DNA from 3 places in the Serratia surfactantfaciens genome. Region 3 is predicted to be linked to each of the others. Evidence: predicted binding sites of a transcription regulator. Region 3 holds the regulator's gene; each other region holds the start of a gene.
What was found. Region 3 encodes Fur, which represses iron uptake genes when iron is present. Its sites were predicted from a motif close to ATAATAATGAGAACNACTATCAA; they were not measured.
Positions count from the first base shown of each region.

Region 1: ATE40_RS09180 (TonB-dependent siderophore receptor) is a predicted target of Fur. The motif match lies at 8,045-8,067, and genes of this name have one in related genera.
Region 2: sodA (superoxide dismutase [Mn]) is a predicted target of Fur. The motif match lies at 2,642-2,664, and genes of this name have one in related genera.

Region 1 covers NZ_CP016948.1:1,923,525-1,934,342, forward strand. Annotated here, with positions in the region: gene tet(41) (tetracycline efflux MFS transporter Tet(41)) at 1-559, shown strand, start outside; gene ATE40_RS09145 (MurR/RpiR family transcriptional regulator) at 817-1,551, shown strand; gene ATE40_RS09150 (6-phospho-beta-glucosidase) at 1,682-3,118, shown strand; gene ATE40_RS09155 (D-serine ammonia-lyase) at 3,168-4,505, opposite strand; gene ATE40_RS09160 (VIT1/CCC1 transporter family protein) at 4,614-5,303, opposite strand; gene ATE40_RS09165 (VOC family protein) at 5,330-5,803, opposite strand; gene ATE40_RS09170 (DUF1428 domain-containing protein) at 5,815-6,165, opposite strand; gene ATE40_RS09175 (GGDEF domain-containing protein) at 6,269-7,711, opposite strand; gene ATE40_RS09180 (TonB-dependent siderophore receptor) at 8,097-10,235, shown strand; gene ATE40_RS09185 (GNAT family N-acetyltransferase) at 10,286-10,747, opposite strand.
Region 2 covers NZ_CP016948.1:4,500,185-4,511,002, reverse strand. Annotated here, with positions in the region: gene fdnG (formate dehydrogenase-N subunit alpha) at 1-2,314, opposite strand, end outside; gene sodA (superoxide dismutase [Mn]) at 2,743-3,363, shown strand; gene ATE40_RS21075 (methyl-accepting chemotaxis protein) at 3,489-5,417, shown strand; gene yiiM (6-hydroxyaminopurine reductase) at 5,516-6,187, shown strand; gene ATE40_RS21065 (class I SAM-dependent methyltransferase) at 6,291-7,070, shown strand; gene ATE40_RS21060 (YibL family ribosome-associated protein) at 7,081-7,443, opposite strand; gene ATE40_RS21055 (aminotransferase-like domain-containing protein) at 7,517-8,983, opposite strand; gene ATE40_RS21050 (LysE family translocator) at 9,126-9,734, shown strand; gene ATE40_RS21045 (MltR family transcriptional regulator) at 9,731-10,282, opposite strand; gene ATE40_RS21040 (mannitol-1-phosphate 5-dehydrogenase) at 10,377-10,818, opposite strand, start outside.
Region 3 covers NZ_CP016948.1:582,751-593,568, forward strand. Annotated here, with positions in the region: gene chiP (chitoporin ChiP) at 1-33, shown strand, start outside; gene chiQ (ChiQ/YbfN family lipoprotein) at 80-406, shown strand; gene ATE40_RS02740 (beta-N-acetylhexosaminidase) at 420-3,077, shown strand; gene fur (ferric iron uptake transcriptional regulator) at 3,326-3,772, opposite strand; gene fldA (flavodoxin FldA) at 4,102-4,641, opposite strand; gene ybfE (LexA regulated protein) at 4,906-5,193, opposite strand; gene ybfF (esterase) at 5,450-6,223, opposite strand; gene seqA (replication initiation negative regulator SeqA) at 6,448-6,990, shown strand; gene pgm (phosphoglucomutase (alpha-D-glucose-1,6-bisphosphate-dependent)) at 7,067-8,710, shown strand; gene ATE40_RS02775 (PadR family transcriptional regulator) at 8,902-9,549, shown strand; gene ATE40_RS02780 (DUF3861 domain-containing protein) at 9,549-9,848, shown strand; gene kdpE (two-component system response regulator KdpE) at 9,876-10,565, opposite strand; gene kdpD (two-component system sensor histidine kinase KdpD) at 10,582-10,818, opposite strand, start outside.

The sequences.
Region 1 (10,818 bases), 1.3 Mb from region 3:
GGGCCTGCTGCCGCTGGCCGGCATTTACCTGATCATGGCGCTGGCCTCTCAGGCGCCGGCTACGCTGTGGATTTTATACGGTCAGGATCGCTTCGGCTGGAGCATGATGTTGGCGGGCCTGTCGCTGGCCGGTTACGGCGCCTGCCACGCGCTGTCGCAGGCCTTTGCCGTCGGCCCGCTGGTCGCACGGCTCGGCGAGCGCAAGGCGCTGCTGATCGGCCTGGCCGCCGACGCGCTGGGCATGCTGCTGCTGTCGATCGCCACGCGCGGCTGGGCGCCGTTCGTCCTGCTGCCGTTGTTTGCGGCGGGCGGCATGGCGTTGCCCGCGCTGCAGGCGCTGATGGCGCACAAGGTGGACGACGACCATCAGGGCGAGCTGCAGGGGACACTGTCCAGCATGGGCAGCCTGATCGGCGTCGCCGGGCCGCTGGTAGCGACGGCGCTGTACGCCGCCACGCGCGATGTCTGGCCCGGCCTGGTCTGGGCGCTGGCCGCCGCCCTGTATCTGCTGGCCCCGCCGCTGCTGGCACGTTCGCGCGCCAGGGATATGGCGCCGTAACTTTGCCAATCTTTAGCTTTGGAAAGCAAAAACCGGCATTTTGCCGCCGGAATAAGCTGACCTATGCTGACACTGTGTGATGAAACGCGTTTTCATGGCATGTCTTCCGGAACGTTTTGCTTTAATTTGTTCGTCGTGAACTCTGGGCCGCCCCTGACTGGTGCGGCTTTTCTTTTGCTTCGGCAGTGCCAGCGGCGGTGAATTTTGCTATGTTAACCTGCAGATAAGCTTCCCGTTTCCAGCCGCCGGACCGACTCATGTTCACCCATAAAGCAATCGCCGAGCTCAACGCCCTGGAGCTGATGGTTTATAACTACGTCAGCAAACACAAAAATCAGGTGATGTACATGACCATCCGCGAGCTGGCGGAGGCCGCCGGCGTGTCCACCACCACCGTGCTGCGGTTTTGCAAAAAAATGGGCTGTGACGGCTATTCGGAATTTCGCATCCGTTTCAAACTGTACCTCGAGCAAAGCGACGCGCCGCCGATCGATTCCGGCATCGGCGAAATCCTCAGCTTTTTTAAAAGCGTCAGCAACGAAGAGTTTAATCAGCTGATCGATCAGGCGGTGCAGCATATCGCCGCCGCCGAGCGAATTATTTTCGTCGGCATCAGTACGTCAGGCGCATTGGGGAAATATGGCGCGCGTTTCTTCTCCAACGTCGGGAAATTCAGCACCCATATCGACGATCCTTATTATCCGGTCAACAGCGATATGTATAAAAACGCGGTGGCGATCATGCTGTCGGTCTCCGGCGAGACCGAAGAGATCCTGCGGTTGGCGAGCCAGTTCAGCCTGCACCACTGCAAAATCATCAGCATCACCAACAACGAAACCTCTTCACTGGCGCGGCTGGCGGACTTTAACCTCTCTTACCACGTTCCGCAGCATTTGATCGGCGGCCATCATAATATTACCACGCAGATCCCCGTGCTTTACATTATTGAAACCATCGGTAAACGGCTCGGGCATATTAATTCGGCAAAATAAAACAGGCTGTTTTTTTATTGTGACAAATCACTTTTCACGGTGATTTGTTATATCGTGACATTTCTTTCGGTATTGGTACTCTATTCTCAACGCAGCGTGATTACCCTTCATTAAATAAACCGATGAGACATTGACGATGAAACAGTTGCCGAAGGATTTTCTGTGGGGGGGCGCGGTCGCCGCGCACCAGGTTGAAGGCGGTTGGGATCGGGGCGGCAAAGGCCCAAGCATCGCCGACGTGCTGTCCGGCGGTTCGCACGGCGTCGATCGCGTGATGACCGACGGGGTGCTCGATGGCTACCGTTACCCCAACCATGAAGCGGTGGACTTCTACGGCCGCTACAAACAAGACGTGGCGCTGTTCGCCGAGATGGGGTTCAAATGCTTCCGCACCTCGATCGCCTGGACGCGCATCTTCCCGAACGGCGACGAAACGGCGCCGAACGAAGCCGGCCTGCAGTTTTACGACGATCTGTTCGATGAGCTGCTGAAATACGGCATCCAGCCGGTGATCACCCTGTCCCACTTCGAAATGCCTTACCATTTGGTGAAAACCTACGGCGGCTGGAAAAACCGCCGGGTGGTGGAGTTTTTCGTGCGCTTTAGCGAAGTGGTGATGCGCCGCTACCGCGAGAAGGTGAAGTACTGGATGACCTTCAACGAGATCAACAACCAGAGCAACTACCGCTACCCGCTGTTCGGCTACTGCTGTTCCGGCGTGGATTACACCCAGGAAGACAATCCGGAGCAGGCGCTGTATCAGGTGTTGCACCACCAGTTCGTCGCCAGCGCGCAGGTGGTCAAACTCGGCCATCAGATCAACCCGGAGTTCAAGATCGGCTGCATGCTGGCCTGCGTGCCGTTCTATCCTTATTCCTGCAAGCCGGACGACGTGATGTACGCCGTGGAGGCGATGCACCAGCGCTATCTGTACACCGACGTGCAGATGCGCGGCTACTACCCAAGCTATCTGCTGCGCGACTGGGAACGCAAAGGGCTGAAGATCGAGATGCAGCCGCAGGACGCCCAGATCCTGCGCGAGGGCTGCACCGACTACATCGGCTTCAGCTATTACATGAGCAACGCGCTGCAGGCCAACGCGGTGGAAGGCAGCGACGGCATGTTCGGTTTCCCGGGCAATGTGCCGAACCCGCACGTCAAGGCCTCCGACTGGGGTTGGCAGATCGATCCGGTCGGGCTGCGCTACTCGCTGAACGTATTGTATGAACGCTACCAGAAGCCGCTGTTTATCGTGGAAAACGGCTTCGGCGCCTTCGACAAGGTGGAAGCGGACGGCCAGATCAATGATGACTATCGCATCGACTATCTGCGCGCCCACATCGAAGAGATGAAAAAAGCGGTGATTGAAGACGGCGTGGATCTGATCGGCTACACCCCTTGGGGCTGCATCGACTGCGTGTCGTTCACCACCGGTGAGTACAGCAAACGCTACGGCTTTATCTACGTCGATAAACACGACGACGGCACCGGTACGCTTGAGCGCTCGCGCAAGAAGAGCTTCGACTGGTACCGCCGGGTCATCGCCAGCAACGGCGAACAGCTGTAACGGCGCGGCAGACGATCAGGGGCGATGTTCGCCCCTTTTTTATTGCGCCTTATTCCGCCGTCTGCCCGGCGGTGAGGTACTTCGCCATTTCCACCGGCGGCACCATGCCGCCGCCGGTCGCCCACACCAGATGCGTCGCCTGCGCCAGACTCTCCGCGCTCACGCCTTGCCCGCTCAGTGGTTGCGCATTGGCCGCCATGCGCCACGGCCCGGCCATGCCGGCCAGCGCGGACGGCTCCAACTGGATATGTTCGTGCCGATCCAACAACCCGAGCAACGCGAACATCTCCTCGTCGCTCAGGGTGTAAAACGCGCTCAGCAGGCGTTCCATCGCCCGGCCGACAAAGCCGGAGGCGCGCCCCACCGCCAATCCGTCCGCCGCTGTGCGGTTGTCGATGCCGAGATCTTGCACCGCAATCCCGTCATGCAGCCCGCTGTAAACCCCGAGCAGCATGCAGGGCGAATGGGTCGGCTCGGCGAAAACGCAGTGAACGTGATCGCCGAACGCCAGCTTGAGGCCAAACGCCACGCCGCCCGGCCCGCCGCCGACGCCGCACGGCAGATAAACGAACAGCGGATGCTGCGCGTCCACCACGATGCCCTGTTCGGCGAACTGCCGCTTCAGGCGGCCGCCGGCCACCGCATAACCGAGGAACAGGGTTTGCGAGTTTTCATCGTCGATAAAGAAACAACGCGGATCGTTCGCCGCCTGTTTGCGGCCCTGCTCCACCGCCACGCCGTAATCTTCGGCGTATTCCACCACCGTCACGCCGTTGTCGCGCAGCTTCTGCTTCTTCCACGCCCGCGCATCCGCCGACATGTGCACGCTGACGTCAAATCCCAGGCGGGCGCTGATGATGCCGATGGATAATCCCAGATTGCCCGTCGATCCGACGGCGATACGGTATTGGCTGAAGAACTGACGGAACTCGTCGGAAAACAACCGGGCGTAGTCATCACCGGTCTGCAGCAGCCCCGCCTCCAGCGCCAGCTTCTCCGCGTGCGTCAGCACTTCATAGATGCCGCCGCGCGCCTTGATTGAACCGGAGATCGGCAGATGACTGTCCTTTTTCAACAGCAGTTTCCCACCCAGAGTTTGCCCGTAGCGGCGATCCAGCGCCTGCTGCATGGCGGGGATCGCCACCAGTTCGGATTCGATGATCCCGCCAGTGGGCTGGGTTTCCGGGAAGGCCGCGGCGAGATATGGCGCAAAGCGCGCCAGGCGCTGCTCGGCTTCGACCACGTCGGCGGCGCTCAGCCCGACATGAGGCAGCCCTGCGGCCAGCGTGGTCGCACGCGGATTGAACCAGGTGATCGGCTCAAGAGCAACCATGCGTTGCAGCAGCGGATGCTGCGCGATCCACGGTTGAATCTGTGATTGGTGCATAAGTGTCCCTGACTGAGTTGGCATTGCCGTCACCATGCCGCGAACGCCGGCGGCTGACAAATGATAAATTCTGCTCTTGAGATGCAACAGATTGATGCAAACCCGGCGCTACCCGGCGGCGACGCCAAACAACATGCCGACGCCGGAGGAGACCGCCATCGCCAGGGCGCTCCAGATGAGGATGCGCGCGACGCCCGGCAAGATCGGCGCCCCGCCGGTTTTTGCGGCGATGCCGCCGAGCACGCCGAGGGAAATCAGCGCCGAGACCACCAGCGCCGGCCGCGTCCAGTCGAGCGGCGCCCACAGCGCCACCAGTAGCGGCAACAGCGCGCCGAGGGAGAAACTCAGCGCCGACGCTAACGCTGCCTGCAGCGGCCGGGCGCGCGTGGCGGAGGAAATGCCCAGCTCGTCGCGCGCATGCGCCTCCAGCGCATCGTGCGCCATCAGCTTTTCCGCTACCTGCCGGGCCAGCGCCGGATCCAGGCCGCGATGCACGTAGATTGACGTCAGTTCACGAAACTCCCCCGGGTAGTCTTCAAGCAGCTCCGCCTGCTCCTCAGCCAGGGCAGCCTTTTCGGTATCCGCCTGCGACGATACCGACACATACTCGCCGGTGGCCATCGACATCGCGCCCGCCACCCACCCGGCGACGCCGGCGATCATCAACGCGGAATGCGAGGCGCTGGCCGCCGCCACGCCCAGCAGCAGGCTGGCCGTTGAGACAATGCCGTCGTTGGCGCCGAGCACCGCCGCCCGCAGCCAGCCGATGCGCTCAATACTGTGCCGCTCTCGGTGCATCCGTTCTCTCCTTCTCGATCTTGCCGCTAGTCTCGCGCCGCCGCTTCCAGGCCGGCGATGTCGATTTTGCCCATCAATAGCATCGCTTCCGTCACCCGCCGCACGCGGGCGGCGTCAGGGTCGTTCATCAACTCCGTCAGACGCCGCGGCACAATCTGCCAGCACAGCCCCCAACGATCGCGCAGCCAACCGCACTGCTCCGCCTCGCCGCCTTCGCTCAGCGTATCCCACAGCCGGTCGACCTCCGCCTGATCGTCGCACTCCACCATCACGGAGAAACTGTGGTTGAACGGATCCAGCGGCCCGGCTTCGATCGCCGCGTAGCGCTGGTCGCCCAGGGTGAAGGAGGCCAGCTTCACGCTGCCGGCCGGGCCGCTCGGCGTATCCGCCGGCAGATCGGAAAACCAGTTCACGGACGAACCGGGAATCAGCGCGACATAGCAGTTCAGCGCCGCCTCCATGTCTTTTTCAAACCACAGATGTTGCGTAATTCTGGCCATCTGCGCCTCCTTCACTCATCAAGGATTGGCGCGAACCCGCCAAAGATCATGCGCTTGCCGTCAAACGGCATCTCGCCCAGCGCCTTCATGCGCGGATCGCTCATCATTTTCTCGTTGGCGGCGTCGCGCACCGCCTTGGAGGGATACTCGATCCAGCTGAACACCACCACTTCGCCTTCCTGCGCCTTCACCGCGCCGCGAAAGTCGGTCAGTTTGCCGTCGGGCACATCATCACCCCAACACTCCACGATGCGCGTGGCGCCAAACTCTTTGAACAATGGCACCGTTGCAGCCGCCAACCGGTGATACGCCTCCTTGTTGGCGGCCGGCACCGCCACCACAAACCCGTCGATGTATTTCATCCTGGCATCCTCTTGTCTGTTTAAGGACAGTCGGTTTAACGCAGGCGGAGTTGCCTGCACCCCCTACCAGTTTAGACGGCGGGGGCGCTGCGCGGATCGCAAGTTAGCGGCCGGGGGCCGGCGGCGGGTAAGACTCAGGCGTGGCGACCCGGTTGCGGCCGGCATTTTTTGCTTTGTATACCGCCAGATCCGCCAGTTTCAGCAGATCCGCCAGGCTATGGCCGGAACCGCCCGTACAGGTCACCATGCCGATGCTGACGGTGATCTGCAGCGGATGGCCGGCCGGCATGGTGATCGACTCCGCTTCGATGCGTTGCCGCAGCCGTTCGGCCAGCTGCAATCCCTGCTGAGGCTGGCCGAGCGTCGAGACGATGGCAAACTCTTCGCCACCCATGCGGCCAAATAGATCATTGACGCTCAGATCGGCGGCGATCGCGCGGGTAAAAGCCATCAGCGCCTGATCGCCGCCGGCGTGGCCGAAACGGTCATTAATCGATTTGAAATAGTCGATATCGAGCATCATGACGCAAACCAGCTCGCCTTTTTGGTCAATCACCCGTTCGCCGCGCTGCATAAACGCATTGCGCGTCAACACATGCGTCAACGCGTCGTGATTCGCCACATGCTCCAGGGTGCGCAACAGCGCATTGCGCGCATAGTTCATGCTGGCGACGGCGATCGGCCCCAGCGCCAACAGCGCAATGCCCAAACGCATCGACACCGCGTTCTGCAACACCTTCATATCGAGCGTCGTGCTCAACAGCCCGAAATCGATCGCCAGATGGCACCACAGCACATAAACCAGCACCGCGATCATGGTGCTGAACAGTGAAAAGGACATCGCCAGCCACAGCAGCACCGGCATTGGAAAGATCACCGCGCCGGGCCCGCCGATCAGCACGCTGCAAACCGCCGCCAGCGCCAGCAGCGCCAACACCGCAAGTTTTTGCCCCGCCTGCGGCCATTGGCTGCGCTGCATCAGCATGGCGCAAGCCGCGCGCAGGCGATGTCGCCAATCGATGGGAAACACCAGAATGAACGGCATCAGCGTGACGTAATTGGTGAATTCGGACGAGAACCACAGCGCCAGGGAGGTCAAATAGGGTCTGCCGAACAGCCACTGAGAGGCGACGGCGCCCGCCACGCCGGTGACGGCAGCGGCGGCCAGGCAGATGCCGAACAGATACATGCTGGAGGCGCCGCGCTGCAACATGCGCGCCGGTGGCGACAGCCGCATGAACAGCCAATACCCTGCCACCACGCCGGAAAGATTGGCGGCATTCAACAGCAGCGCCTTTTCCAGCGAACTGCCGGTCAACAGGTCCGCCGCCAGATAGCCCAGCACCGCCATGCCCCAGCCGGCGCAGGTGGCCCACTGCGGGCGGCGCACCAAAACGGCCAGCAGCACGGCGTTTACCGGCCAGAATATCGCCAGAAAGCTGCCGGGACGGCTCACGATACCCAGCAGGCACAGCGCAAACACCAGCAAAAAGATGAGGGTCGCGGGCCAGATTTTACGGGTATCGGACAACGGGATGGTTTGCATCTTGGATCCAGAGACTTTCGCTAGCGTAAAGTGACAGTCTTTTCGCGTCACAACCGTCGAACAAGGAGAACACACACGGCCGACCCGGCTATATTGCCAGTTTTGCCAGCGCGGGCATCTGTTTATTCATCAAGGGAAAATATATTTGTGTATCAATATATTGACGGCAACCAGCTACCAGACGCAGAAACTGCCGAAACGCTGCCGTCACCTCGATCTTTGTGGCCAATCCGGCGAATTTATACCGGCAAAACCGCCATGCTTTTCACTGATGGCAAAATAAAATCTTGCAATGCGCGAAGGGCGCCAACTTCCTCTATCTAATTTCATCAAATGATAATTATAATGATAATCGTTACTATTTATTATTTTACCATGGAATGATATGCGCCAGTCAGTTCTTCGCCACCCCTACAAAAGCAAAAAAAATCCCATTCTGCGTACGCTGCCCCTGTTTGCCGGCCTGTTTCCCGCCCTGACGATCGCCGCCGTGACCGACGCTAAATCGGAGGAGTCCATCACAGTAACCGCCGCCCCGCTGCCTGCCGGCAGCTATAGCGCCGATACCGCTTCGACCGGCAGCAAAACCGCAGCGCCGATCGCCGAGGTGCCGCAATCGATCAGCGTTGTCACCTCTCAGGTGATTGACGACTTCCAGGTCAAAAGCGTCAATGACGCGATGAAGTTCGTCAGCGGCGTCACCCAGGGCAACACACTCGGCGGCACCGAGGACGGCTTTGTCAAACGCGGTTTTGGGGTCAACTCCGACGGTTCGGTGTTCATCGACGGCGTACGCAGCAACCAGGGGTTGAGCATGGACGCCACCACCGAACGCGTCGAGGTGCTGAAAGGCTCCGCTTCACTGCTTTACGGTATCCTCAGCCCTGGCGGCATCATCAATCTGATCGGTAAAAAACCGCAGTATGACTGGAACACCCGCATCAGCGGCGCCACCAACAGCTTTGGCGGCGGCAGCGGCAGTGTCGATGTCACCGGCCCGCTGGGCGGCGGCTTCGCCTTTCGCCTGATCGCCGAACGTCAGCACGCGGATTACTGGCGCAACTTCGGCAGCGACGAACACACGCTGCTCGCCCCCTCGCTCAGTTGGTTCGGCGACAAAGCCTCCTTTAACATCGCCTACAGCGAATATAAATACGACATTCCTTACGATCGCGGCACCGCATTTATCGACGGTAAACCGGTCGATGTGCCCTACAACCGCCGGCTTGATGATTACGCCAACCGCGCCTGGGGCAAAAACAAACGCCTGAGCGCCCATTATGAATACGCGCTGGACCCGATCTGGACCACCCGCGTCAACTACGCGTGGCTGCAGCGCCGTTACGACAGTAACGAAGTGCGCGCCACCGCCGTCGATACCACGACCGGCATCGTTTCGCGCCGCGCCGACGCCAACCGAGGCTTTAATCACCAGACCCACTACTACTCGTGGGATCTGACCGGCTCGCCGGAGGTATTCGGCATGCAGCATGACCTGCTGCTGGGCGTGGACTACGAGAAAAACCAGACCTATAAGGCGTATTCCTATCGCGGCAAGGTGTCGAAGACCTTCAACATGTACGATCCGACGTATGGCGAAACGCCTGTCACTGACAGTACGACCTACAGCGACGCGGCGAGCAATCTGCGCGCCACGCTGTTCAGCCGCTCTCTGTACGCCAAGGACAGCATTCATCTCACCGAGCGATGGATCGCGGTGCTGGGCGCGCGCTATCAGTCGTATTATCAGAACAACAGCAACGGTTTCCGGCAGCCGAAAAATACGCTCAATGACAAAGATGACCAGTTCTTGCCGCAGGCGGGACTGGTGTATAAGTTGACGCCGAGCCTGTCGCTGTACGGCAACTACAGCCGTTCCTTCACGCCATCCACCGCCATCGACGACAATGGCAACGTCGCCACGCCGGAAACCGGCACCACTTATGAAGTGGGCGGCAAATGGCAAGTCACCCCGGCGTTTGACGCCACGCTGGCGCTCTATCGCATCGATGAAAGCAATATGTCGATCTTTATCAACGGCGTGACCCGCAGCATTCCCAAAGCGCGCTCCACCGGCGTCGAACTGGAGTTGAACGGCGAAGTGGCGCGCAACTGGGATCTCACCGCCAACTACAGCTACGACAAGACCGAAATCGTTGAAGACAATCTCAACCCGGCCAACGTCGGCAATCGGCTGGTCAACGCCCCGACCAACATGGGCGGCCTGTACCTCAGCCACCGCATGACGTTGCCGGTGGTGCCCGGCGAGGTGCGCGTTGGCGGCGGCGCACGCTACGTCGGCCGCCGCGCCGGCGATCCGGAGAACAGCTTCACCATGCCGGCCTATACCGTGGCGGATGCGTTTGTCGCCTGGGACAGCAAACTGTTGGGGAAACATACTCAGCTGAAGCTGAATGTGAAAAACCTGTTCAACCGCGAATATTATGCCTCCAGCGCCGGCAATTTACGCGTGATTGAGGGGGAACCGCGCAGCCTGAGCCTGCAGGCGACGGTCGATTTTTAACCTGCCGATTGTCGGGCGCCGTTTGGCGCCCGTATTCATTTCACCGGGTGTCAAAGCGCCTTGCGATACATCACAAATCCGGGACGATCCGCCACCTTGTCATACAGCAGCATCGCCGTCTGGTTGGTTTCATGGGTATTCCAATAGACGCGCGGCAACCCCAGCTGCTGCGCACGCTCGTAAACCGCCGCGATCAGCGCCCTCGCCACCCCTTTACCGCGCACCGCCTCTGCGGTGAACAGATCCTGTAGATAGCAGTTGGGCTGCAGCTGAATGGTGCTGCGGTGCAGAAGATAGTGCGTTAATCCAACCACCTGCCCCTGATGCTCGGCGACTAGCGCGTACATCGGCTCGTAGGCGTCGAAAAAACGCCGCCAGGTGGTTTGCGTCACCTCGTCCGGTAACGCCGTTGCCCCCTCCCGGCCGTAAAAGGCGTTATACCCCTGCCACAGCGCCAGCCAGGCGGCGTAATCCCGTTGTTCCTGCGATCTGACCACGATGCTTTCGCTCATGATGTCCTCTGCGATGATGTAAAAATGCCCGCCTCCAGCATAGAACAGCAAACGTCAACGCGCAGGCCACG
Region 2 (10,818 bases), 1.2 Mb from region 3:
GCCATGCCCAGGCCCAGCCCAGCGTATTGCCGAGGCCAGACGGATCGGCGTTGTCGCGCCGCGCCATCTGGTTGCCGGCCGGCGTCCAGCTGCCCGCGAAGATCCAGCAGCCGCTGGCGGTGGTGCCGTCGTCGCGCAGCTGCGCGAACGAGCTGAGCAGCTCGCCTTTTTTCACCAGCACTTTGCCGTCGGCATCCAGCAGATCCGCCAGCGCCTTGCCGTTGTTCTCCTGCGCCACCTCTTCCGGCGCCGGGTTGTCCGGCGTCAGGTAGTCCCAGCGCATGTTCAGCACCTGCTCCGGCACCGCACCGCCGTCGCGCGCATACATCTCGCGCAGGCGACTGAAGATGCCCGCCAGGATCTCGCCGTCGTTCAGCGCTTCGCCCGGGGCGTCCGCGCCTTTCCAGTGCCACTGCAGCCAGCGGCCGGAGTTGACGATCGAGCCGTTCTCTTCGGCGAAGCAGGTGGACGGCAGGCGGAACACTTCGGTCTGGATCTGCGACGGATCCACTTCGTTGAACTCGCCGTGGTTCTGCCAGAAGTTGGAGGTCTCGGTGTTCAACGGATCGATGGTCACCAGGAACTTCAGCTTGGACAGTGAAGCCACCACCTTATTTTTGTTCGGGAACGACGCTACCGGGTTAAAGCCCTGGCAGAAGTAACCGTTGACCTTGCCCTGCGCCATCATCTCGAAGTACTGCAGCACGTCGTAGCCTTTGTCCCACTTCGGCAACCAGTCAAAGCCCCAGCTGTTGTCCTTCTGCGCCTTGTCGCCGTAGAAGGTCTTCATCATGCTGACGAAGAATTTCGGGTAGTTGCCCCAGTAGTTCACCTGGCCCGGCAGCAGCGCCTTCGGCGTGTTGGCCTTCAGGTAGGTCTCGAGATCGGTCTGTTTCTCCGACGGCAGCGTCATGTAGCCCGGCAGGCTCTGCGACAGCAGGCCGAGATCGGTCAGACCCTGGATGTTGGAGTGGCCGCGCAGCGCGTTGACGCCGCCGCCCGCCATGCCCATGTTGCCGAGCAGCAGCTGGATCATCGCCATGGTGCGGATGTTCTGCGCGCCAACCGAGTGCTGAGTCCAGCCCAGGGCGTACAGGAACGACGCGGTTTTATCTGCCACGCAGGTTTCGGCGATGTATTCGCACACCTTGAGGAAATCGTCCTTCGGCGTGCCGCAGATGTTGGTCACCACGTCAGGGGTGTAGCGGCTCACGTGCTGCTTCAGCATGTTCCACACGCAGCGCGGATCCTGCAGCGTGACGTCACGCTTGGCGAAGCCGTTCTCGTCGAACTGGTAGTTCCAGGTGGTTTTGTCGTACTTGCGGTTTTCCGCGTCGTAGCCGCTGAACAAGCCGTCTTCGAAGGCAAAGTCTTCCCGCACCAGCAGGCTGGCGTTGGTATAGGCCTCGACGTACTCGCGGTTAAATTTGTTGTTGGTCATCAGATACAGCAACACGCCCGACAGGAAAGCGATGTCGGTCCCGGAGCGGATCGGCGTGTAGAAGTCCGCCACCGATGCGGTTCGGGTAAAGCGCGGATCGATCACGATCAGCTTGGCATTGTTGTGTATTTTGGCTTCCATCGCCCAGCGGAACCCCACCGGATGCGCTTCCGCCGCATTACCGCCCATGACGATAATCAAATTCGCGTTCTTGATATCAACCCAGTGGTTGGTCATCGCACCGCGACCAAATGTTGGAGCAAGACTTGCTACCGTTGGTCCGTGTCAGACACGCGCCTGGTTATCTACGGCAAGCATGCCGAGAGCGCGACTAAATTTTTGCGACAGAAAACCGGTTTCGTTGCTGGCGGCCGAGGCGCACAGCATGCCGGTGGTCAGCCAACGGTTGACGGTAACGCCCTGATCGTTGGTTTTGATGAAGTTGGCGTCACGGTCTTCTTTCACCAGCTTGGCGATGCGGGTAAAGGCGTCGTCCCAGCTGATGCGCTGCCATTTGTCCGACCCTGGCGCCCGGTATTCCGGGTACTTGAGGCGGCTTTCGCTGTGGATGAAGTCAACCAGGCCGGCACCTTTCGGGCAAAGCGCGCCGCGGTTTACCGGATGATCCGGATCCCCTTCGATATGGAAAATGCTTTCTTTGGCGTTTTTGGCGCCATCACCAAGGCTGTACATCAACAGCCCACAGCCGACGGAACAATACGTACAGGTATTACGGGTCTCGCGGGCGCGCAGCAGTTTGTACTGCCGGGTTTCCGCCAACGCCACTTCAGGGGCAAAGCCCAGCGCGGCCACCGTCGTTCCTGCCATACCGCCAGCGCAGATCTTAAAGAACTGCCTTCTGCTGACCTGCATGGGGGTCTCCTTTACTCTCGATTGTCACATTGTTCAAATGGCGCTCTTCGCCAAAAACGGCAGAGCGCTAATGTCACTGTTGTTATGCTGATACGCGACGCGGCGATATTACCACAGCGTGCTTGTGGTTGTTACACACTCGTGCTCATTCAGTGAACGCATTGGCACATTTCGATACATTTCGGCGTCTGTACAGGCCCGGCGCTCTCTACAGTATAGAGAGTAACCAACATGTCGGCGCGAGGGCATCAGGTGGCGCTCAAGGCTTCTTTTCTATCAGTCTGTTAACGCAGCGATTTGTTCATTAACCACACACTTCACAGGGCATTGATAATCATTTTCAATATCATTTAATTAACTATAATGATCCGACTGCTTACGCGGTGCTCGCCCTTTGCGCCGCCCATACACCACTGGAGATGATGATTATGAGTTATTCACTGCCATCCCTGCCGTACGCTTACGACGCACTGGAACCGCATTTCGACAAGCAGACGATGGAAATCCATCACACCAAACACCACCAGACCTATGTCAACAACGCCAACACCGTGCTGGAAGCCTACCCTGAGCTGGCCAAATACAGCGTTGAAGAGCTGATCCAGGATCTGGATAAAGTGCCTGCCGACAAACGCACCTTCATGCGCAACAACGCCGGCGGCCACGCCAACCACAGCTTCTTCTGGAAAAACCTGAAAACCGGCACCACGCTGGGCGGCGATCTGAAAGCGGCCATCGAGCGCGATTTCGGCAGCGTTGAGAAATTCCAGGAAGAGTTCGAGAAAGCCGCAGCCACCCGCTTCGGTTCCGGTTGGGCCTGGCTGGTGCTGAAAGACGGCAAACTGGCCGTGGTGTCTACCGCCAACCAGGACAGCCCGCTGATGGGCGAAGCCGTCGCCGGCGCTTCCGGTTTCCCAATCATCGGTCTGGACGTGTGGGAACACGCTTACTACCTGAAATATCAGAACAAACGCCCTGACTACATCAAGGCGTTCTGGAACGTGGTCAACTGGGACGAAGCGGCCGCACGCTTCGCTGCGAAGAAGTAATTCGCCCCCGCTGATGAAGATGCCCGCCGCCGGCGGGTATTTTTTTGCCTGAAATCCGCTAAAGTTTGACCACTTCTTGCCGATGGTTTGTTCAATTGACGTTCGCCCGGAGAAGGAAAAACGCTATGGCGGCATTGCAAGCATTGGCAGGAAAGTTCACTCATCTCACCGTAGGTAAAAAGCTCGGTCTCGGCTTCGCGCTGTTGCTGCTGTTGGCGGTCGTCATCGCCGGCACCGGAGCGCAATACCTGCACATCATCGAATCCCGCGCCGATCGCATCGACTTCAGCAACCGGCTGAACGAGGAGATCAATCAGGCCAAATACAACCGCGCCATGTATGGCCAGACCTACCAGCCGGAATATATTCAGAACAATCGCGCCAATATCGACAACGCCGTCAAACTGATAGACCAGGGGCAGGCGCTGGACTGGGACGCCCAAAGCCGCAAGGATCTGCAGCGTCTGGTGACGCTGATCGGGGAATACCAGCAGCAGCAAAAAGTCTTTGAGCAGGCGGTGGCGGCCAAAGATGCGGTGCGCCAGAGCTGGAACATGTCGGAAGTGCAGGCCAGCCTGAGCCAGGTGGAACGTCAGCTGACCAACGGCGATCTGCAGCTGGCCTTTATCCAGCTGAACCAAAAGCTGACCCAGGTGCGCTACGGCGCGCGCGGCCTGCTACTGAGCCTGAACAAGGAAACCGAGGCGCCGCTGATGGCGGCCATTGACGACGCGCGTGACGCGGCCAACGCCCTGAGCCGCCGGGTCAGCGACGCGCAGCGCCCGCAGCTGCAGCCGCTGCTGGCCGCTTTGGACGATTACAAAAACCGCATTGCGGCCTACCTGCCGGCCTATGAGCACGAGCAACAGATCAGCCGGCAGCTCGGCGAACGCGCGCAGGCGATCGGCACGCTGGTGAACGCCTTTATGCAGGACGAGCTGGTGCAAACGCGCAACAACATCAATCTGGCGCAGCTGCAGATGGGCATCACCACCCTGATCGCCATCATCGCCGGGGTCCTTATCGCCTGGCGCATCACGCTGCAGATCACCCGTCCTCTGCACAGCACGCTGGCGATGGCGGAACGCATCGCCAGCGGCGACCTGCGCCAGGCGCAGACCAGCACCCGCCGCGATGAGCTGGGGCAGCTGCTGAACGCGGTGGCGGCGATGAGCCAAAATCTGCGCACCATGATTGAAAAGATCCAGATGGGCGTCAGCCAGGTTTCCACCGCCTCGGCGGAAATCGCCGCCGGCAACACCGATCTCTCTTCCCGTACCGAACAGCAGGCGGCAGCGGTCGAGGAAACCGCCGCCAGCATGGAACAGCTGACCGCCACGGTGAAACAGAACGCCGACAACGCCCATCACGCCAATCAGCTGGCCACCGACGCTTCGCAGACCGCGCAGCAGGGCGGCAAGCTGGTGGAAAACGTGGTCAGCACCATGCGCGATATCTCCAGCAGTTCGCAGCGTATCGCCGAAATTACCACCCTGATCAACGGTATTGCCTTCCAGACCAACATCCTGGCGCTCAACGCCGCAGTGGAAGCAGCACGCGCCGGCGAACAGGGCCGCGGCTTCTCGGTGGTTGCCAGCGAAGTGCGCAGCCTGGCGAGCCGCAGCGCCCAGGCAGCCAAAGAGATCGAAGGGCTGATCGCCGAATCGGTCAGCCGGGTGAAAACCGGCACCGAACTGGTGGAAAGCACCGGCAACACCATGGAGCAGATCGTCCGCTCGGTTACCCACGTGCGCGACATCATGGCCGAGATCGCCGCCGCCTCCGATGAACAGACGCGCGGCATCGCCCAGATTGGCCAGGCGATCGTAGAAATGGACCACACCACCCAGCAGAACGCCGCGTTGGTGGAAGAGTCCGCCGCCGCCGCCGATTCGCTGGAAGAGCAGGCGGAGATGCTGCTGCAGAGCGTTTCGGTGTTCCGCTTGGCGGAACAGACCGAGCCCGTCGCCGCCAAAGCCGCCGCGCCGAAAGCGCCGGTCGTCAAACCCGCGGCCGCCAACGCCGCAGCGGAAGAGAACTGGACCACCTTCTGACGCCCCGCCGCCCGCCTGATTATTTCGGGCGGGTTGTTATGTCCCCCCGGCGCAACTCAGGCTATGCTGAGCCCTCGACGCGAGACACGGAGGCGCACATGCATCACCCAGACGTTTACATCGGCAGCATTCAACCCTATGAAGGCGGGCGCCCCAGCGCCATCGCCAAGCGCCAGGTGGATGGCGCCATCCGGCTCACGCCGCTCGGCCTGGAAGGTGACGAACAGGCGGAGAAAAGCTATCACGGCGGGCCGGACCGCGCGCTGTGCCACTACCCGCGCGAGCATTACCTCCACTGGCGCGAGCAGTTTCCGGCGCAGGCGGAGCAGTTTTGCGCCCCGGCCTTCGGCGAGAATCTCTCCACCGAAGGGCTGACCGAGCACAACGTGTTTATGGGCGACATCTTCCGCTGGGGTGAGGCGCTGATCCAGGTCACTCAGCCGCGCTCGCCGTGCTTCAAACTCAATTATCACTTCGCGATCGAGGATATTTCGGTGCTGATGCAGCAAAGCGGCCGCTGCGGCTGGCTGTATCGGGTGGTGTCGCCGGGCGCGGTCAGCGGCGACCGTCCACTGGAGCTGGCGGCGCGCAGCAGCGACGTGACGGTCGCCGAAGCTATCGCCATCGCCTGGCATATGCCGTTCGACGCGGAACAGTACCGCCGCCTGTTGGCGGTGGCCGGCCTCTCCGCCAGCTGGAGCAAGACCATGCTCACGCGGCTCGCCGAAGGACGCCTCGAGGACTTCAATCGCCGCCTGCTCGGCCGTTGAACACGCGGGCGGAAAAGATGAAAAACGTGCGCCGGATGCCGCGCTAAACATTTTCTTCCGCCTATACTGTAGCCGCACGTTTTTTCAGCCAGGAGCCAGGTATATGACCACCCCGACCCATTCGATTCATCACGCCGCCGCCGAAGGCTATCAGGCCAATGCCGATCGCTATGTGAAAGGCCGGCCGGATTACCCGCCGGAAATCGCCGTCTGGCTGCGTGACGTCATCGGTTTGCACGCCGGCATGACGGTTATCGATCTCGGTGCCGGCACCGGCAAGTTCACCCCGCGCCTGCTGGAAACCGGCGCGCAGGTGATCGCCGTCGAACCGGTGCCGCAAATGCTGGAAAAATTGTCGGCGGCGCTGCCGCAGGTGAAAACGCTGGCGGGCACCGCCGAGGCGATCCCGCTGCCGGACGAGTCGGTCGATGCCGTGGTGTGCGCCCAATCCTTCCACTGGTTCGCCACGCCGCAGGCGCTGGCGGAAATCCAGCGCATTCTCAAGCCCGGCGGCAAACTCGGTCTGGTGTGGAACATGCGCGATGCGCGCGTCGGTTGGGTGCGTAAACTGAATCAGATCGTCGATCGCCACGAAGGCGATGCGCCGCGTTTCTATACCGGTGAATGGCGCAAGTTCTTCCCGTTCAAAGGCTTTGAACCTCTGCAGGAGCAGGTGTTTATGCTGGGCCACCGGGGCGCAGTGGAGGACGTGATCTACAACCGCGTGCGTTCAACCAGCTTTATCGCCGCGCTGCCGCAGCCGCAACAGGAGCAGGTTATCGATCAATTGCGCCAACTGGTGGCGGAAGAAGAGGAGCTGCAGGGCCAGGACACGATAACCGTGCCCTATCAGACCAAGGCGTATTTCACCACCAAGGTCTGACGCCCGGGGTTCAGAACGCTTTCTTGGCGTAACCGGTGACCGCTTTCAGGCCCATCTCACGGCCCAGCGCGGTCATCGGGTGCACCACGATCAGCCCACGCGCGCTTTTCTTCAGCGCGCCCATATCGGCCTGCTCTTTCTTGGTGATTTCACGGCTGAACGGCAGCTTGCTCAGCTTTTGCGCTTCGGCGCTCAGCTTTTCGCCGCGCACGTTTTTCAGGCGCTCGATCTCCGCCGCCAGCTTCTCTTTTTCTTTGGTGTGCTGCGCGATCAACTCAGGATTGCCCTGTTGGATCACGGTGGCGTCTTTGTGGTTCAAGGCGTCCAGCAGGTCGCTCAGGCGCTTGATCTCTGCCTTTTCTTTCTCTTTCATGGTCTCTGGCCCATTGTGCCCAAAAGGACACGCTAATCAACAATACCGGCATTGTAGCAAAAGGCGCGCGCCGTTACCCGTCCTGCGCAATACCGGGCGGCAGGCCGCTCATCTCGCAGGCTTTGGCACCCAGCCGGGCCAGCGCCTGGGTGTAACGCGCGTTGAACGGGTAGCAGCAGGAGAGCCGTAGCGCGTTGCGGTAGCGCCCGCTGGGGGAATACAGGGTGCCCGGCGTCAAACAGATCTGCTCCTCCAGCAGTTGATGGAACAGCGCCACGCTGTCCACGTTAGGAGGGAACTCGACCCAAAACACGAAGCCGCCCGCCGGCTGCGTGGCCAGCGTGCCGCGCGGGAAATGCCGGGCGATCAGCGCCCGCGCCTCGTCCACCTGAGCGGCGTAGCGCTTACGCAGGTTGCGCAAATGGTGATCGTAGCCGCCGCTCTCCAGGAAGGTCGCCAGCGTTTCCGACAGTAGCTGCGACTCGGACATCGACGACACCGCCTTCAGCTTGCGCAACGCCTCATGGAAACGGCCGCCGCAGATCCAGCCGACGCGAAAATCCGGCGCCAGCGTTTTGGTGAAGCTGGAGCAAAACAGCACCCAGCCGTCGCGATCGAACGCCTTCACCGCCGGTGACAGCGCGCCACCGAACTGGATCTCGGCATACAGCCCGTCTTCAATCAACGGCACCTGATGATCGTTCATCAGCCGCGCTAGCCGCTTTTTCGCCGCCAGCGGCATGGTGCAACCCAGCGGGTTTTGCACCGTCGGCATGGCGATCACCGCATTCAGCCGCTTCTCGTTCAATAGCAGTTCCAGCGCATCCAGCGACAGCCCCAGCTGTGGGTCGGTGGGGATTTCCAGCGCTTTCAGCCCCAGGCTGGCCAGCAGCGGCAGCAGATAAAAGTAGGTCGGCGACTCCAGCCCGACGCAGTCGCCCGGTTGGGTGGTGACGCGCAGCGCCAGCTGCAGCGCTTCCATGCAGCCGTGGGTCAGCACCACGTCGCCCGGCTCCAGCAGCATACCCAGCGTCATCGAGCGGCGGGCGATCTGCTGGCGCAGCCGCAGGCTGCCGGGCGGCAACGGGTACTGCCCGATCAGATCCGGCTGGCGGCGCAGCTGAGAGGACAGCATGCGCCCCAGCTTGCCGCCGGGATAGAAATCGCTGGTCTGCGGGCAGGCCAGCGCAATGTTGGTGAAGGCCGGGTTTTGCTGGGCGGCGAACACCGTATCGATCAGCGCCAGCACGTCGTCCGCCGGCGGTTCGATACGGCCACTGGGCGCCGAGGCCATCTTCAGCGCCGGCAGCGTGCTGCGCACATAAAACCCCGACTGTGGCCGTGCTTCAATCAGCCCGCGATCCTCCAGCGTGCGGTAAGCCGACACCACGGTATTGATGCTGACGCGATGGGTTTGCGCACAGCGCCGCACCGAGGGCAAGCGGTCACCGGGCAGCAGCGTGCCGCGGCGAATGGCCTCAGCCAGCGTATCCGCCAGCTGCAGGTAACGGGTATCCGGGGTCTCATCGAGCAGGGTCACAGTTTCTCTCCAGGCAATGGGTACAGTTTACATTTCGTACAACTGTAACCATGACAATATACGATTTGTGATTCTGTCACCATCCCATCGCAGCGATTATGCTGATCCTCTCGTTATCACCGTCATTTTCAAGGAACCTGCCATGCTGGACTCCGCCTTTGTCAGCTACGTCACCGTCATGTCGATCACCCCCGGCCCCAACAACCTGCTGCTGGCCTCGTCGGGCGTCAACTTCGGCCTGCGCCGCACCCTGCCGATGCTGTTCGGCATCTGCGTCGGCTGCGCGGTGCAGCTGGCGATCATTATCCCGCTGCTGGCGCTGGCGTTGAGCTGGGCCGGCGTCATCCGCTTCCCGCTGGCGGTGATCGGCTGCGCCTACCTGCTGTGGCTGTCGTGGAAACTATTCCAGGCCGCCTCGCCGGACGCCAAAGAGCAGGCGCAGCCGATGAGCCTGCTCAACGGCGCGCTGTTTCAGGCGGTCAATCCCAAGGCCTGGCTGATGGTGATCAACGTGGCGATCCTGTTCACCCCGCGCGAAGGCGCCACCTTTGTCCATACGCTGTCGGTCATCGCCGGTTTCGCGCTGCTGAACTTGCCTTGCGTGCTGCTGTGGGCGGTGCTGGGCGATCGGTTGCGCAACGCGCTGCGGGTCACCTGGAAACTGCGGGTGTTCAACGGCGCGATGTCAGGCCTGATGGCCGCCACCGCGCTGTGGTTGCTGTTCGACGAGTGGCGCGCGGCCTTTGCTTAGCCGCGGCCGAGAGGAGAAAGCCGGGAGGGTTGTTTGGCGCCGATACCGGCGATCAGATCGGTAATGGACAGCACCATGGTGGAGCGCACCATCTGCTGATAGCGCTGGCGCTGCATGGCGATCAGCGCTTCATCCGCCTCACCCGGCTGCAGGAAGGTCGGCACCGGCGGCAGCGCAGCCACGCAGTGCAGCTCGCCGAACGGTCCGAGGATTTCGTCGTCAACGAAGCGGTATTCCGAACCGTCATGGTTCAGCTCTTCCCGCATCGCCATCAGCAGCTCGGCGTCTTCATATTCGTGGCGGGAAATCACCCCCAGCCCGTACATCAGCTTCAGGCGCACCGACAGCTCCCCCAACGGGCCGCTGCCGGACAATAGCGGTTCGACGGCATATTTCACCGCGTAGTCGTCCTTGCGAAATACCTGCACCACCAGCACGTTGAGCGCTTCCGCCAGCAGCTCTACCGCCGCGATCAGGAAGCTGCGCACCGTTTTGCCCGCGTTCAGCTTTTCCAGAACCTGGTTTTCAAATGCCTGTGCTTCTTCCATCGTCGCTTTTCGAAAGGCGTGGGGAGGGCCGTCGATGCCGAACTCGGGTTGCAGGAGCGCAGCAAGCTGCGCTCGGGTGTTCATCATCACGGATCTACTTGTGCATGGCGTTATACACAGCAACGGCCTGTTCTACAACCTCGCTTTCCGCCGGCAAGCCGGAAATTTGCGCCAGCGCGGCTTTCGGCCCCAGGGTGCTCAGCAGTTCCGCCAATTCCAGCGCCTGCGGATCCTGTTCGCTGCGGTAACTCATGGCGGCGGCGATGCCCTGGATCAGGTTGGCGTGCGGCAGGCCATATTCCAGCGTGCCCAGCAACGGCTTGATCAGGCGATCGCCAGCGCTCAGTTTGCGCAGCGGCTGGCGCCCTACGCGCTCGACGTCGTCATGCAGATACGGGTTTTCAAAGCGGCCGAGGATTTTATTGATGTAGGCGGCGTGCTTATCGGCGTCAAAGCCATAGCGCTTGATCAGCACCGCGCCGCTCTCTTCCATCGCCCCTTTCACCACGCGGCGGATCGCCGGGTCAAGAATGGCG
Region 3 (10,818 bases):
TTCATGGTCATCGCGCCATTCACCATCTTCTGATGCGTTCCCCGGCCTTGCGGCCGGGGGCAGTTAAGGGAATTCAACGATGAAAAAAATCATGCTGATGTTGGCGGCCGCCGCGGCCTTGAGCGCCTGCGCGCAACCCGCCGCGCCGCCGGAAGACGCCAAATTGAAGCAGGCTTACAGCGCCTGCATCAACACCGCCGAAGGTTCGCCGGAGCGTCTGCAGCCCTGCAAGGCGGTGCTGAACGTGTTGAAACAAGAGAAGCAGCACCAGCAGTTCGCCGCGCAGGAAACGGTGCGGGTGATGGATTATCAGAACTGCATTATGGCGGTGCACAGCGGTAACGGTCAGGCTTACGACGCCAAGTGCGGCAAGCTGTGGCAAGAAATTCGCGATAACAATAATTAAGAAGGACGAGAACATGAACGCATTCAAACTGAGCGCGCTTGCCGCCTTGACGGCAACGATGGGATTCCTGGGCGGCATGGGAAACGCCATGGCCGATCAACAGCTGGTGGATCAACTGAGCCAGCTGAAGCTGAACGTGAAAATGCTGGATAACCGCGCCGGCGAAAACGGCGTGGATTGCGCGGCGCTGGGCGCCGACTGGGCCTCTTGCAACCGGGTGTTGTTCACCCTCAGCAACGACGGCCAGGCTATCGACGGCAAGGACTGGGTCATCTATTTCCACAGCCCGCGCCAGACCCTGCGGGTGGATAACGATCAGTTCAAGATAGCCCACCTCACCGGCGATCTGTACAAGCTGGAACCGACCGCCAAATTCAGCGGTTTCCCTGCCGGCAAGGCGGTGGAAATCCCGGTGGTCGCCGAATATTGGCAGCTGTTTAGAAATGACTTCCTGCCGCGCTGGTATGCCACGTCCGGCGACGCCAAACCGAAAATGCTGGCGAATACCGACACCGAAAACCTGGACCAGTTCGTGGCGCCGTTCACCGGCGATCAGTGGAAGCGCACCAAAGACGACAAAAACATTCTGATGACGCCGGCTTCGCGCTTTGTCAGCAATGCCGAGCTGCAGACGCTGCCCGCCGGCGCGCTGCGCGGCCAGATCGTGCCGACGCCGATGCAGGTGAAGGTCCACGCGCAGGACGCCGATCTGCGCAAAGGGGTCTCGCCGGATCTGAGCACGCTGGTCAAGCCGGCGGCGGACGTCGTCAACCAGCGCTTTGCGCTGCTGGGCGTGCCGGTTCAGGCCAACGGCTATCCGATCAAGACCGATATCCAGCCGGGCAAGTTTAAAGGCGCGATGGCGGTGCCGGGCGCCTATGAGCTGAAGATCGGCAAAAAAGAGGCGCGGGTGATCGGCTTCGATCAGGCCGGGGTATTCTATGGGTTGCAGTCGATCCTGTCGTTAGTGCCGACCGACGGCAGCGGCAAGATTGCTACATTGGACGCCAGCGACGCGCCGCGCTTCCAGTATCGCGGCATTTTCCTCGACGTGGCGCGCAACTTCCATAAGAAGGATGCGGTGTTGCGTCTGCTGGATCAGATGGCGGCCTACAAGCTCAACAAATTCCACTTCCACCTGAGTGATGATGAAGGTTGGCGTATCGAGATCCCCGGTTTGCCTGAGCTGACGGAAGTCGGCGGCCAGCGCTGCCACGATCTGAGCGAAACCACCTGCCTGCTGCCGCAGTACGGCCAGGGGCCGGATGTCTACGGTGGTTTCTTCAGCCGTCAGGACTATATCGACATCATCAAATACGCCCAGGCGCGCCAGATTGAAGTGATCCCTGAGATCGACATGCCGGCGCACGCCCGCGCCGCGGTGGTGTCGATGGAGGCGCGCTATAAAAAGCTGCATGCCGCCGGAAAAGAGCAGGAGGCCAACGAATTCCGCCTGGTGGATCCGACTGATACCTCCAATACCACCTCCGTGCAGTTCTTTAACCGCCAGAGTTACCTGAACCCGTGCCTGGATTCTTCCCAGCGCTTTGTCGACAAGGTGATCGGCGAGATCGCCCAGATGCATAAAGAAGCCGGGCAGCCGATCAAAACCTGGCACTTCGGCGGCGACGAGGCGAAAAACATCCGCCTGGGCGCCGGCTATACCGACAAGGCGAAACCGGAGCCGGGTAAAGGCGTCATCGACCAGAGCAACGAAGACAAGCCGTGGGCCAAGTCGCAGGTTTGCCAGACGATGATCAAAGAAGGCAAGGTGGCCGACATGGAGCACTTACCGAGCTACTTCGGCCAGGAGGTCAGCAAGCTGGTGAAGGCGCACGGCATCGACAGAATGCAGGCCTGGCAGGACGGCCTGAAAGACGCCGAGAGCGCGAAGTCGTTCGCCACCTCGCGCGTGGGCGTCAACTTCTGGGATACCTTGTACTGGGGCGGTTTCGACAGCGTCAACGATTGGGCCAATAAAGGGTATGAAGTGGTGGTCTCCAACCCGGACTACGTCTACATGGACTTCCCTTACGAGGTGAACCCGGACGAGCGCGGTTACTACTGGGGCACTCGCTTCAGCGACGAGCGCAAGGTGTTCAGCTTCGCGCCGGACAACATGCCGCAGAACGCGGAAACCTCGGTCGATCGCGACGGCAACCACTTCAACGCCAAGAGCGACAAGCCGTGGCCGGGAGCCTACGGGTTGTCCGCTCAGCTGTGGAGCGAAACCCAGCGCACCGATCCGCAGATGGAATACATGATCTTCCCGCGCGCGCTGTCGGTGGCCGAACGCGCCTGGCACCGCGCCGGTTGGGAGCAGGACTATCGCGCCGGCCGCGAATACAAAGGCGGGGAGACCCACTTTGTCGACACCAAGGCGCTGGAGAAAGACTGGCTGCGCTTCGCCAATATCCTGGGCCAGCGTGAACTGGCCAAGCTGGACAAAGGTGGCGTCGCTTATCGTCTGCCGGTGCCCGGCGCACGCGTAGCGGGCGGCAAGCTGGAGGCGAATATCGCGCTGCCGGGATTGGGCATCGAGTATTCCACCGACGGCGGCAAGCAGTGGCAGCGTTATGACGCCAAGGCCAAGCCGGCGGTATCGGGTGAGGTGCAGGTGCGTTCGGTCAGTCCCGACGGTAAACGTTACAGCCGCGCCGAGAAGGTCTAAGCCCGGCGCATCGGCCTGTCGTCATGGCGGCGGGCCGCTTAACGAAGGGGGAATGCGTCCGCCTCTGCGCGTGTCGGCGTGAAGCGGACGTGAAAGTGAGAGCAGTACGTGGAGTCGCAGTGCCGCTGCAATTGTAGTATTTCATGACATGATCTTTCCCCGGCTGGTCCGGGGATTTTTTTGCTCACCGTTCAGCAAGCATAAAAAAACCGCCTCAGGGTGAGGCGGTTTTTCATAGCCAGTCAGGCTTATTTCTTGTCGTGCAGCGTTTCGTCTTCGCGGCAGTCACCGGTTTCACAGTGGCCGTACAGGTACAGGCTGTGGTTGGTGAGCTTGATGCCGTGCTGCTTGGCGATATCACGCTGGCGCACTTCGATGGATTCGTCACTGAATTCGATCACTTTGCCGCAGTCCAGGCAAATCAGGTGATCGTGGTGATGCTGTTGGGTCAGTTCGAACACGGACTTGCCGCCTTCGAAATTGTGACGTGTCACAATGCCCGCATCGTCAAACTGGTTCAGTACGCGATAAACCGTTGCCAGGCCGATCTCTTCGCCCATATCAATCAGTTTTTTGTACAAATCTTCCGCACTGACGTGATGGCATTCCGGATTTTGCAGTACTTCCAGGATTTTGAGTCGCGGAAGCGTGACTTTTAAGCCGGCCTTCTTCAATGCGATGTTGTTGTCGGTCATGCGAATTCAGTCCTGTTACTATGCTAATCAAGTTGAGGCGTACTCGCCTGTGGCATCGGTCGGCACAAAGAGTTAATGCGTCTCATTATAGAACCGGTTGTACTAAATGGAAACCGCCGGTTGTTAACAAAGATATAATTGCACTATTGCATGTTTTGCATGCAACGCCTTGATGGGTGGGATAAACCGATAACTCAGTCTACCTTGACGGGGTGGGAAGTTACAAATCTGTAGCTTCTATCGCAGCAATCCCTGCTGCCGATGATGGCCCTGTGCGCACACTATGCACTTTACAGGGCCTTTGTTCAACCTTTCGCCAGTTGCGGCGTTTAGCCGACGATATCGGCCAGGCTCAGCTCTTCGACGATCTGTTTGACCCAGGCATCGACGCGCTCGTTGGTCAGCTCCGGCTGGCGGTCTTCGTCGATCGCGAGACCAATGAAGTGGTTGTCGTCCGCCAGGCCTTTGGAGGCCTCGAAGTGGTAGCCTTTGGTCGGCCAGTGGCCCACGATGGCCGCGCCGCGCGGTTCAATGATGTCGCGGATGGTGCCCATCGCGTCACAGAAGTATTCCGCGTAGTCTTCCTGGTCGCCGCAGCCGAACAGCGCCACCAGTTTGCCGTTGAAATCGACTTCTTCCAGCGTCGGGAAGAAATCATCCCAGTCACACTGCGCTTCACCGTAGTACCAGGTCGGGATACCCAGCAGCAGGATATCGAACCCTTCCAGGTCTTCTTTGCTGCTTTTAGCGATGTCGTGTACTTCAGAGACGTCGTCGCCAAACTGTTTCTGGAGAATTTTCTGGATCATTTTGGCAATGTTTTCGGTATTGCCAGTGTCGCTGCCAAAGAAAATGCCTACAGTAGCCATATCGCGTATAACCTTTAAATTCAAGTAATTGCATTACTCGATGCCAGCACTGCCGCCGCTGACGCCGATTAAAATGATGCCATGACAAGAGCCTTTCGCCACGGGGGCGGGCGCCGACAGGCGCAGTCTCTTGCCGGTAAATGCGTATCATGCCAGAAAGTGGCGCCGGGGTTTTATCGCATTTATGCGATGCCGGAGAATGAAGAAAAGCGTGGTCGATCCGGCGTTGTCCTTAACGCCGCGCCGCGCGTGCGGCCGAAGAGATCAATGTTCCGGCTGTTCTTCCGCCAGTTGCGCCAACAGCATCTGCTCGATGAGTTCGCTGCGGCTAATGTTGCGCTGTTCCGCCAATTTGTTCAGGGCGTCCACCGCATCCGCGTTGATTTTCAGCTCTACGCGCCGCAATCCACGCACTTTATCGCGCCGTAACTGATTGCGCTTATTGATTCTAAGCTGTTCATCGCGGGAAAGCGGGTTGGTTTTCGGGCGCCCCGGACGGCGTTCATCTGCGAACAGATCCAGCGTCGTGCGATCCGTTTGTTCTTTTGCCATAGGTAGCGGTACTGCAAGGGAGTTTGCATCAAAAAGCGCTCGCACGCTTCCGGAGGCATCGGTTAACACACTTCGGGCCAATAAACCCTAACCCAAATTCACCCCCGAACCGGCGTTCGCGAACGCGCTGGCGCGGCGGCAAAATTATAGCGCGCCATATTACCCCAGCAGATGGAGCGGCGACAATGCCTAACTGCGGGCTAAACGCGCTAAGCCGTTATCTTTAGCGCGTTTTTTCGCCAGATGAGCGTATTTTTCAGGCTTCGTCGAGGAAACGGTGGATGGCGCGCAGCACCGCGTCCGGTTTTTCGGCGTGCACCCAATGGCCGGTGCCGGCGACGACATGGGCGCGGGCCTGCGGGAACTGGCGGGCGATGTCCGCACGATAGCTGTCCTGCACGTACGGCGACAGGCCGCCGCGAATGAACAGCGTCGGGTGCGGCCAGGCCGGCACGTCCTGCCAGCCGGTGATGTCTTCGTAGCGTTCGATCAGCACCGGCAGGTTGAAGCGCCATTCGCCATTGTGGAAGGACTTCAGCAGGAACTGGATCACGCCTTCTTCCTGCAGATAGTCGCGCATCAGCTGGGCGGCCGCCTGGCGTTGGGTGATGCCGGCGGCGCTGACGGCCTTCAGCGCGGCGAAGATCTCATCGTGGCGGCGAGTCTGGTAATCCACCGGCGCCACGTCGATGACGATCAGCTTAGCGATGCGCTCCGGCGCGATGGCGGTCAGCGCCATCGCCGCTTTACCGCCCATCGAATGGCCGATGACGATCGCTTTATCCAGCTGCAGTTCGTCGAGCAGCGCCAGCAGATCCTGCGCCATGGCGGGGTAGTTCATGTCGTCGGCGCGCGGGGAGAGGCCGTGGTTGCGCAGATCGACTTTGATCACGCTGTGCTGCTGGTGCAGATCGCGTGCCAGCACGCCCAGGTTGTCCAGATTGCCGAACAGCCCGTGGATCAGCAGCACCGGCAGCGCATCTGACTCGGCGGCCAGCAGTTGATAATGTAATTTCATGGCGAAGTTCATACTGAGAGAGATTCAGATTAGGGTATCATGATTGAATCGCACGATGAATCATGCGGAATTTTCGCGGCGCGGGCTTGGCAGTGCCGGCTATAGGTATTAGTCTGCATTTGCCGTCCGGAGGCACATTGTTGTGTTCGCTCCAGCGCTTTTAACCTTATAATCCCATGGCTTGAATGCAGGATCTGGCTTCAGGTTCTAAGTAGAAAAAACAGTATTGGATAAAGATGAAAACTATTGAAGTCGACGAAGAGCTTTACCGTTATATTGCCAGCCACACGCAACACATCGGTGAAAGCGCGTCCGATATTTTACGCCGCATGTTGAAATTCACCGCCGGTCAGCCGGTGCGCGCGTTGCCTGCCGCCAGTGCGTCGCAGTCCGTCGAGCTGGAAAAGGCGGCCCCGGCGCAGCGTCCGCGCGATCGCGTGCGCGCCATGCGCGAACTGCTGCTGTCGGATGAATACGCCGAGCAGAACAAAGCGGTCAACCGTTTCATGCTGGTGCTGTCCACGCTGTACACCCTCGATGCCGCCGGTTTCGCCGCTGCCACCGAGGCGTTGACCGGCCGTACCCGCACCTATTTCGCCGGCGATCAGCAGACCCTGCTGGCCAACGGCACGCACACCAAGCCGAAGCATGTACCGGGCACCCCTTACTGGGTGATCACCAATACCAATACCGGCCGCAAACGCAGCATGATCGAACACATCATGCAGGCCATGCAGTTCCCGGCGGAACTGATCGAGAAAGTTTGCGGTACCGTCTAATTTAGCGAACAGCCCGTCATGATGGCCGTGCGCGACATATTGCCCGGTCACCGACAGGGATGAGGGAGATATGTCGATGGCGAATAATCCACGTGCCGGGCAGCCCGCCCGCCAAAGCGATCTGATCAACGTAGCCCAGCTGACGTCGCAGTACTATGTGCTGCAACCGGAAGCCGGCAATCCCGCACATGCGGTGAAATTTGGCACCTCCGGCCACCGCGGCAGCGCGCAGCGCCACAGCTTCAACGAAGCGCACATCCTCGCCATCGCCCAGGCGATCGCTGAAGTTCGTCATCAGCAGGGCACTACCGGCCCATGCTATGTGGGCAAGGACACCCATGCGCTGTCCGAACCGGCCTTCATTTCCGTGCTGGAAGTGCTGACCGCCAACGGCGTCGATGTGATCGTGCAGGAAAACAACGGCTTCACGCCAACGCCAGCGGTATCGCACGCCATTCTGTGCCACAACCGCCGTGGCGGCGCGCAAGCCGACGGCATCGTCATTACGCCGTCCCATAACCCACCGGAAGACGGCGGCATCAAGTATAACCCGCCGAACGGCGGCCCGGCCGACACCAACCTGACGTCGGTGATCGAAAAGCGCGCCAACGACCTGCTGGCGCAGCAGTTGAAGGGCGTTCAGCGCCAGTCGCTGGACAAGGCCTGGAACAGCGGCCATCTGCACGCCAAAGATCTGGTGCAGCCTTATGTCGAAGGGCTGGTTGAGGTGGTCGACATGCCGGCCATCCAACGCGCTGGTCTGAAGCTGGGCGTGGATCCGCTCGGCGGTTCCGGCATCGCCTATTGGCAACGCGTGGCGGAGCACTACAAGCTGGATCTGACGCTGGTGAACGATTCCATCGATCAGACGTTCCGCTTTATGCACCTGGACCACGACGGCATCATCCGCATGGACTGTTCGTCCGAGTCGGCGATGGCCGGCCTGCTGGCGCTGCGCGACAAATTCGATCTGGCGTTCGCCAACGATCCGGATTACGACCGCCACGGCATCGTCACGCCGAAAGGCCTGATGAACCCGAACCACTATCTGGCGGTGGCCATCAACTACCTGTTCCAGCACCGCCCGCAGTGGGGCGCCGATGTCGCGGTAGGTAAAACGCTGGTGTCCAGCGCGATGATCGACCGCGTGGTGGCCGATCTGGGCCGCAAGCTGGTGGAAGTGCCGGTCGGCTTCAAGTGGTTCGTGGACGGCCTGTTCGACGGCAGCCTGGGCTTCGGCGGCGAAGAGAGCGCCGGGGCCTCGTTCCTGCGCTTCAACGGCCAACCTTGGTCGACCGACAAAGACGGCATTATCATGTGTCTGCTGGCGGCTGAAATCACCGCGGTAACCGGTGAAAATCCACAGCATCACTATGACGATCTGGCCAAGCGCTTCGGTGCGCCAAGCTACAACCGCATCCAGGCGCCGGCGACGGCGGCGCAAAAAGCGGCGCTGTCCAAGCTGTCGCCGGAGATGGTCAAGGCCAATACCCTGGCGGGCGACCCGATCACCGCGCGTCTGACTGCTGCGCCGGGCAACGGCGCTTCGATCGGCGGCCTGAAAGTGATGACCGACAACGGCTGGTTCGCGGCCCGTCCTTCCGGTACCGAAGAGGCATACAAGATCTACTGCGAGAGCTTCCTCGGGGCGGAACACCGCGAGAAAATCGAGCACGAAGCGGTCGAAATCGTCAGCGAAGTGCTGGCTTCCGCCAAATAATCGCTGTTCTTGTCTGATAAAAAGCGCTGTTTTTACAGCGCTTTTTTTATGCCTGTAATTTAGATATATCTTTTTCTCGGCGCAGGCTTGCGAATTTAGATATATCGATCTAGATTAGCGTTATCGACGCTGTTTAGATATATCTAAACAACCTCGTATTGATGTTCACTGTTAAAGCGAGGTATCACACCATGTTTCATCGATTAGGTTTGCACCGGCATCACCACCACCACCATGAATGCGAAGCAGGCGATGGCCGCCATCATCGCGGCGGGCGCCATCACTTCGGCGGCGACGGCGAAGAGCATGGCCGAGGCGGGCGCGGTGGCCGCGGCGGGCGTCATCGCCTGTTCGAACACGGCGATCTGCGCCTGGTACTGCTGGCGCTGGTGGCGCGCAAGCCCAGCCACGGGTACGAATTGATCAAAGCGATCGAAGAAGCCTCTTCCGGCCTGTACGTGCCGAGCCCGGGGGTGATTTACCCCACGCTGACGCTGCTGGAAGAGCAGGACTTTCTCGAACCGCTCACCACCGGCAACGGCCGCAAAAGCTACCGCATCACCACGGCGGGCGAGGGCGAGCTGCAAAAGCATCAACAGGTAGTTGAAGTCATTCTGGCGCGTCTGGCGGGCGCCGGCCGCGAGCATCATCGGCACGGCAACCTGGCGGAAGGCATTTACGACGCCATGAACCGTCTGCGCAGTCTGCTGCGCGGCAACGTGATGCGCGCCGATCTTACGCCGCAGCAGGTGGAGCGCATCAACGCCGCGCTGTTGACCGCCGTGGCGGCGATCGAAAGCGAAATGCAAATTCAACCCACGCAGCAGGAGAAGAACTGATGCCCGGCCACCGTTTTAACATTACCGTTGAAGCCCTGAGCGATCGCCAGGGCAACCCCGTCGAGAAAACACCGCTGAGTTTTGAGGTGACTAACCACGACGATATTCTCGAGATCGTCGAGCGCATCCGGGCGCGTGACGATCTGAACTTCGGCCCTGAACAGAGCGCGGCCTTCGCGGTAGGGTTGAAACTGTTCTCCGAAGTGATGATTGAAAACCGCAAACATCCGGTGTTCGCTCCGCTGCGCGAGGCGTTTAAAGAATTTATGGTTGGCTTGAAGAAGGGCCCGGCGGCGTAAAGGCGCGGCAAACCGCGCCCGTCGGGGTTAAGGCATGAAACGATAGCCGACGCCGGTTTCGGTCAGCAGATGTTTGGGCCGGGCCGGATCGGCTTCCAGCTTCTGCCGCAGATGGCCCATGTAGATGCGCAGGTAGTGGCTGTGTTCCACGTAGTTCGGCCCCCAGACATGGCTCAACAGCTGGCGTTGGGTAATCACCTTGCCGGCGTTGGCCAGCAGTTCCGCTAACAGGCGAAACTCTATCGGCGTCAGGTGCAGATCTTCGTCGTTGCGTAGCACCCGGCGGTTGACCAGATCGACGGTGATTTCCGAAAAGCTCACCAGCGGGCTTTCCTGCTGGCTGGCGGAGTGGCGGCGCAGCGCGACCCGCACCCGCGCCAACAGTTCGCCGATGCCGAACGGTTTGCTGAGATAGTCGTCGGCGCCGGCGTCCAGCGCGGCGATTTTGTCCTCTTCGGCGTTGCGCGCAGACAGCACGATCACCGGAATGGCGCTCCACTGCCGCAGATCGCGGATGTAGCTCAGCCCGTCGCCATCCGGTAAGCCCAAATCAAGGATGATCAGATCCGGTTTGCGCGTACCGGCCTCAATCAGCCCGCGTTGCAGGGTTTCACTTTCAAACACCCGCAGGCCTTCGCTCTCCAGCGCGGTGCGCACGAAGCGGCGGATCTCTTTTTCATCTTCAACAATCAGAATGTTGGTTGGCGTTATGCTCACGTTTCCCCTGCGTTGATTACAGATCGAAGGCATCGCCGTCGATCTCGGGCGGTTTTTCCAGCGGCAGCACGAAGCGGAAGCTGGCGCCGCCGTTGGCGCCGTTTTCCGCCCAGATGCGGCCATCATGTACTTCAATAATGGCACGGCAAATGGCTAACCCCAAGCCGACGCCAGGGATCGCCGACTCTTTATTGCCGCGTGAAAACTTGTCGAAAATCAGCTGCAGCTGATCGGCGGGGATGCCGGGGCCGTT